2 regions of the Chromobacterium sp. W521 genome follow, and region 1 is predicted to be linked to the other one. Evidence: predicted binding sites of a transcription regulator. Region 1 holds the regulator's gene; the other holds the start of a gene.
The links. The regulator FNR, encoded in region 1, switches genes on or off when oxygen is low (the NO sensors DNR and NnrR bind a similar motif). The targets are predictions, from matches to a motif close to TTGATNNNNATCAA.
Positions count from the first base shown of each region.

Region 1 (3,417 bases):
GGGTTCCACCATGATGAAGTCGCCGTCGAAGGACAGCAGCCCCAGTTGCTGATATTCGCGGATCTGCGGCAACTCTTCCGCAAAGTACTCGGCGAAGTTGATGCCGTGAATTTCCTCCAGCGCTTCCACGGACAGCGAGAAACGGCACATCAGACCCTGGATGATGCTGCGGCGCAGGATGTCGTCATTGTCCAGCGTCAGCCCGCGCAGCACCGGCAGATGGCCGCTGTCCAGCGCCGCGTAGTAGCTGTCCAGATCTTTGGCGCTCTGACTGTAGCAGGGGCCGACCTTGCCGATGGAGGACACGCCAAGGCCAATCATGTCGCAGTCCGCATGCGTGGAATAACCCTGGAAATTGCGCTGCAGCCGGCCCTGGCGCAAGGCGGAGGCCAGTTCGTCGTCCGGCTTGGCGAAGTGATCCATGCCGATGAACACATAGCCGGCGTCGGCCAGGCGTTGCACCGAGTCCTGCAGGATGTCCAGCTTGGTTTCCGGCGACGGCAGATCGGCCTCGTTGATGCGGCGTTGCGGCATGAACACGGTGGGCAAATGGGCGTAGTTGTACAGCGCCAGCCGGTCCGGTCCTATGGCGATCACTTTGTCCAGCGTGCGACGCACCGATTCACGGGTCTGCAAGGGCAGGCCGTAGATCAGGTCGACGCTGACGGATTTGAAGCCGGCGTCGCGCGCCGCCTGGATCACCTCTAGAGTTTCCGCTTCGGACTGCACGCGGTTCACCGCCTGCTGCACCGCGGGCTCGAAGTCCTGAATGCCGACGCTGATGCGGTTGAAGCCTAATTCGGCCAGCTTGAAAATTGTAGCCGCACTGACTTTGCGCGGGTCTATTTCTATGGAATACTCCCCCTCCTTCAAGAACTCGAAATGAGTCTTGAGCAAGGTCATCAATCGTTCCAGTTGCGCGTCGGACAGGAAAGTCGGGGTGCCGCCGCCGAAATGCAGCTGTATCACCTGCTCTCGGCGCCCCAGACAGGAGGCGACCATCTGGACTTCCTTTTCCAGGTAGTCCAGATACAAGTCGGCTTTGCCGCTATCCTTGGTGATGATCTTGTTGCAACCGCAGTAGTAGCAGATAGTGTTGCAAAAAGGTATATGAGCGTACAATGATAAAGGTTTCCGGTTGGCGCCGATGCTGCGCTGCCGTAGCCAGTGGATGTAGTCTCTTTCGGCAAAACCCGGCGTAAAGCGATCTGCTGTCGGGTATGACGTATATCTAGGACCTGTCCCGTCGAGGCGTTCAATCAGAGCGCGGTCGAATTCAAAATGGGCAGGAGAAAATGGGTGGGTGGTCTTCATGTCGTATTTGGATGGCAAAACCTCTGGTGGACTGGTAAATTTGCGGAAATCCTGCGAATTTCGCTTTGATAAGGGTCAAGCTTCGTCGCAAGCTTGTACTAAACATGCCATGTCCGATCAGAACCATATCTCTTTGCATAACCTGAAGGTCTCCTGCTCCAACTGCAGCCTGAAGGAACTCTGTCTGCCAGTGGGGCTCAACCGCGAGGAACTGACCCAGCTTGACGCAGTGATCCGTCAAAGCCGCCGTTTGAAGCGCGGCGAGTACCTGTTCCGCAGCGGCGAGGGCTTCCGCTCGCTGTTCGCGGTGCGCACCGGCTTCTTCAAGACCAGCGTGGCCAGTCAGGACGGCCGCGAGCAGGTGACCGGCTTTCACATGTCCGGCGAACTAATGGGCTTGGACGGTATTTCCGCCAATGTTCACGGTTGCGACGCCATCGCGCTGGAGGACAGCGAGGTGTGCGAGTTGCCGTTCAGCCGCATGGAGAGCCTGGGCCGCGAAATTCCCACCTTGCAGCACCACTTCTACCGACTGATGAGCCGCGAGATCGTTCGCGATCAAAATGTAATGTTGCTATTGGGCAACATGAAGGCGGAAGAACGCCTGGCCGCCTTCCTGCTCAATTTGTCCCAGCGTCTGTCCACTCGCGGCTTCGCCGCCAATGATTTCATCCTGCGCATGAGCCGCGAGGAAATCGGCAGCTTCCTGGGTTTGAAACTGGAAACCGTCAGCCGCACGTTGTCCAAGTTCCAGCAGCAAGGCTGGATCACGGTCGATCACAAGCACATCCAGTTGGTGATGGTGGATGAGTTGAAGGCGCTGATTTCCGGCTGCGCTCACGCCAACGGTCATTGATCCCGCCGCTTCTGCGGAGCCTCGAAAGACGCAAGGCGTGTTTATGATCTCGCGATACAAGAGGAGGTCAGGCGAAAACGGCTGAGAAAGCGGATCGTAAACAGGTTCTTAGAGCCAGTTCAAAATCTAGCGAGCAAGAGCGAGACAAGGCGAAAACCGCTGAGAAAGCGGAATGGTCAAGTGGTACATGAGCATTTCGAAGCGGTACTCACCGTGGGGCGTATCACGAAGCGCAGCAGATTATGAACAGCCTCTTAGGCAAGCCATGAGGCTTGCCTTTTTCATTGCGGCGGCGCGCAGTCCGCGATTTGCCGCAACAAGCGCGACAACGGCGCTTCTTGAGGCCATCCCGGCGGAACGGCGAAGCCTCGCGCCACTTCATGCCAGTCGCCGTCCGGGCCGGGTTGCAGTTCGGCAAGCAATTGCGGTGCCTCTGCCTGTTCCAGCCGCGCGCGCAGTTCCGCCGCATCGGCGGTGTGTTCCCGCGAGAGGCGCGCAGGCGCCAGCCAACTGAGCCTGGGCAGCCAGGCCCAGCGGGAGTCCGCGTTCAACGCAGGCCAGTCGCCGCGCAGCGGCCAGTATTGCCCGTATAGCGGCAGGGCGCCGGGCGGCGGTTCCGGCGAGGTGTCTTGAGCGTGGAACAGCCAGCCGCTGAGCCGGGCGCCGACCGCGCAGCCGGCAAAGCCTTCCGGCAGCGTCGCTTGCGCCGCGGGGTGGCGGGATAGACGCAGTTGGGTCTGCAGCTTATGGGCTTTCAGCGCCCAGGCGTCGCGCAGGCTGGGACCGGTCAGCGTATCGGCGCTGCGGCCCAGCTGCAGGTAGAACTTGCTGGCGGCTTCCAGATGCAGCGGTTGGCCGTCCAGGCGCAAAAGGAAGTCGAATTCTCCGACGGTGCGGCCGTCTGGACCGCGCACAGGCAGATTGCTGGCGACTAGTTCGATGTGCGGCGCCAAGCGGAACCAGAACGACAGCAAGCGCTCGGCGTAATGACCCAGGCGGCGGGTGGGCTGGCGCGCCAGCCAGTGCCGCAGCTCGTCGGGATGAGCGTCCAGCGCTTGCAGCAGCGCCGGGCCGTCGGGGCCCAGCAGCCGGTGCGGCGGAATGTCCGCGCCGCTTTTCCAGGGGGAGGGCGCGGTGAGAAGAAAAGCCAGATCGCGCACCGCCGGATGCGCGTAGGGCAGGGTGAATGGCGGCCTATTCGCCATTCGGTCCGGGCGCGTCGCGACGGACTTCGCCGTCGGCAGCGC
Region 1 is NZ_JBRBAF010000005.1:22,166-25,582, reverse strand. Features, by position in the region: gene hemN (oxygen-independent coproporphyrinogen III oxidase) at 1-1,314, opposite strand, end outside; gene fnr (fumarate/nitrate reduction transcriptional regulator Fnr) at 1,424-2,170, shown strand; gene ACUXV1_RS08605 (DUF1853 family protein) at 2,452-3,375, opposite strand; gene ACUXV1_RS08600 (RNA methyltransferase) at 3,365-3,417, opposite strand, start outside.

Region 2 (3,417 bases), on a different contig from region 1:
CGCGGTCCGCGGATACATCCAGCACGCCACGGGCGCGTTCTTCTTTCAGCAACTCGCTCAGGGTGTCCCACAGCTTTTGGGTACGCGCGGTAGCGGGCGCCAGGAAGCTGGCGTCGCCTTCATACGGCTTGTAGTTCAGCTGGATGAAGTTGCGGACATCCACCTTGCTTTGCCATTCACCACCGGTGAAATCGCGCCAGGGGTTGGCTTGAGTCGCGTCACGATTCAGAGCATCCATGTGTGCCTCCTAGTAACTATCAGTAAATGTTGAGTACTGAACATATTGTACATTCGGTTTCGAAAAAAATCGTTTGATAAAGATCAACTGCCGCAGACTAAAACGCAGTCGGCCCCACAAACGCAGCACCCGTAAAAAACCAGAAAAAATTCTTTATTTTCAATACCATGAAAACCACAGAAAACACGTCGCCATTGTAATCGGCGCGTTACATTCGAAAACGAACATCAAACACGACTTCCGAGCACCGTCGCGGCCGGTTTTGCGGCTTCGCGCCGCACCGGCAGGGTGTGGCGCTCCAACAGGTAAACCACCAGGCCCACGCCCAGCGCGCCGCCAGCGATATTGCCCAAGGTGGCCGGAATCATATTGTGCAGGATGGCGGCGGCGTCCAGGCCTTGCATGCCGTGCAGCAGAGCCAGCGAGAAGAAGGCCATATTGGCGATGCTGTGCTCAAAGCCGGAGAAGAAGAACACGAAGACCAGCAGCAGGATCATCAGCATCTTGGCGGCGTCCCCGGCCATGCGCAGCGGCACCCACACCGCCAGACAGATCACCCAGTTGCACAGCGCGCCCTTCCAGAAAATTTCCCAACCGCCGGCGTGCACTTTGTGCGCGGCCACGTTGAACAGCAGGTGGTCGGCCGGCAGGTTGCCCATGCCGCCCGCTCCGGCGAACACCGCGGTGAACAGCAACACGCCCAGCAGATTGCCCAGGTAGACCATGGCCCAGCTGCGCAGCAGGTTGCACACGTGGCAATCGCCGCTGAGCACGCCCACGCTGAAGTACATGACGTTGCTGGTGAACAGCTCCAGTTTGCAGACGATGATGCTAACCAGAGCCACACCAAAGAAGCCGGCCACGGCGATGTAGTAGCCGGGGGAGCCGACGGCGAAGAAGACCTGGCCCAGCTTGAGGCTGACGCTGAGCACTACGGCGATCAGCGCGCCGGCCATGCCGGCGCTTAACAGGTAGCGCCCAGGGTGCTGTCGCAGCACGGTCTGTTTGGAGGCGGCTTCGGCCGCGACATAGGCGAGTGTGGAGGCGTGGTTCATATTTTTCATTTCGCGAGCTTGGGCAGAGCCGCCTGCGTGCGGGTCAACCTTATTAGGAAGCCTATCAACTGACTATGCCGTCTCTAAGGATGCCCGGCGGAGAGGCCGGCTCAAGCCCAGTTGCTGCAATGCGTTTGTTGGCTGCCTGGGTGGTTGGTTCCCACGCGAACGGGTGCACGGATTGTTGGTTCACGAAAATTTTATGTTCGGAATGCTTCATTCTTGTTTGATAACCATCAAACCTAGGTCTTTCCGTCGCGCGCTCGGATTCACAACTTTCTCACTGCTCATCCACTACATGCTTTTTGACTACTCAAGATCCAGCTGCGCCACCTTTGTTTCCAGTAAGACGCCATCTCCCGCCAAGTTTGCGCGATAAGCAACACATACAAAACCCTTAAAAATCATAACTTTGCACAAAAAACAAACGTTTGAAAGCCATGAACATGTTAGAAAACAACCAAATATTGTTCGTTTTAAAATATTTTTGTTCGTTTTCGAACATATTTTATGCCTTAAATTTCATATTTTCATACTTCCCGGAGCGCCGCCCGCTATGCTGATATAGTGGTTTCCCTAACGAAGCGCAGGCCGTTCCGCTGCTTGCAAGCCCCCTTCCCCAAGCTTCCCTCCCCAAGAAAAATCACAAAATATCCATTTATAGTCAACAGCTTAAATACAAACTCACAAGCCAAAAACCCGCCTGAACAGACAACGGCAAGGCCACCTGTACACAAGAGCGAATATGCCATTGAAGTGTTCGAAAATGATGAAACTAGCCCGAACAACCCGCTATGGCATCGATTTTTCGACACCTCTACGCTCGAATCCATTCAGACATGAAAAGCAAAGCAACACGAAAGCAAGACAAATCGAAAATTGGCACACTTTTGAATCGAGCCATTTTTCTTGAAATAATCATGCATCAAACACAATTTTTCGCAATTTAATGCTAATAAAACGAAATCATCATGTTATTTGTAAGTCATGGGTTCTAAATAGTATTTGTTCGGATGTTCGTTTTGCTTCAAAATAAAGTTGATTAGAATCAACTGATGTTCTGAAATGTGTAACCACCGCAGTACAACTGCCTATACCATGCACATCAATGAAAGCCGGCAATCACTAATCAGCGGTTCCAGCTACTGACCAAAAGTCTAGCAAGAGATGAAAACGACGCGCCGCCGAGCGACGCGCCAAAACGATTACCCCATTTGTCTTTTATGAAGGCCAATATCATGTCTCAAGCCGTTTCCACCCCCCTGCCCAAATCAGGCGCTTCGTCCTCCTGGACCAAGCAAGATACCGTCTGGATGTTGGGCCTGTACGGCACCGCCATTGGCGCCGGCACCCTGTTCCTGCCCATCAACGCCGGCATCGGCGGCCTGTGGCCGTTGATCGTCATGGCACTGCTGGCCCTGCCGCTGACCTTTTTCGCTCACCGCGGCCTCACCCGTTTCGTGCTGTCCAGCTCCAAGCCGGGCGCGGACATCACTGAAGTAGTGGAAGAGCACTTCGGCGTGGGCGCCGGCAAGCTGATTACCCTGCTGTACTTCTTCGCCATCTACCCCATCTTGTTGGTGTACAGCGTGGCCATCACCAACACCGTGCAGTCCTTCATGGTCAACCAGTTGGGCGTATCCGCTCCGCCGCGCGCCATTCTGTCGCTGATCCTGATTCTGGGTCTGATGGCCATCGTGCGCCTGGGCGAGAAGATGATCGTCAAGGCCATGAGCGTGCTGGTTTACCCGTTTGTCGCCTGCCTGATGCTGCTGGCCCTGTACCTGGTTCCGGAATGGAACGGCGCGGCCATCCAGCAAGCCGGCAGCCTGGGCGACGCCCTGTCCCATGGCGCCTTCTACAAAACGCTGTGGCTGGCCATCCCGGTAATGGTGTTCTCCTTCAACCACTCGCCCATCATTTCTTCCTTCTCCGTTGACCAGCAGAAGCTGCATGGCGACGCCGCAGAACCGGCCGCCGGCCGCGTGCTGATCCGCGCTCACGTCATGATGGTGCTGTCCGTGATGTTCTTCGTGTTCAGCTGTGTATTCAGTCTGTCCCCGGCCGATCTGGCCGCCGCCAAAGCGCAGAACATTTCCATCCTGTCCTACCTGGCCAACCACT
Region 2 is NZ_JBRBAF010000015.1:91,893-95,309, forward strand. Features, by position in the region: gene pflB (formate C-acetyltransferase) at 1-238, opposite strand, end outside; gene ACUXV1_RS20465 (formate/nitrite transporter family protein) at 466-1,302, opposite strand; gene ACUXV1_RS20470 (HAAAP family serine/threonine permease) at 2,532-3,417, shown strand, end outside.
Region 2: ACUXV1_RS20465 (formate/nitrite transporter family protein) is a predicted target of FNR. The motif match lies at 1,520-1,533, and genes of this name have one in related genera.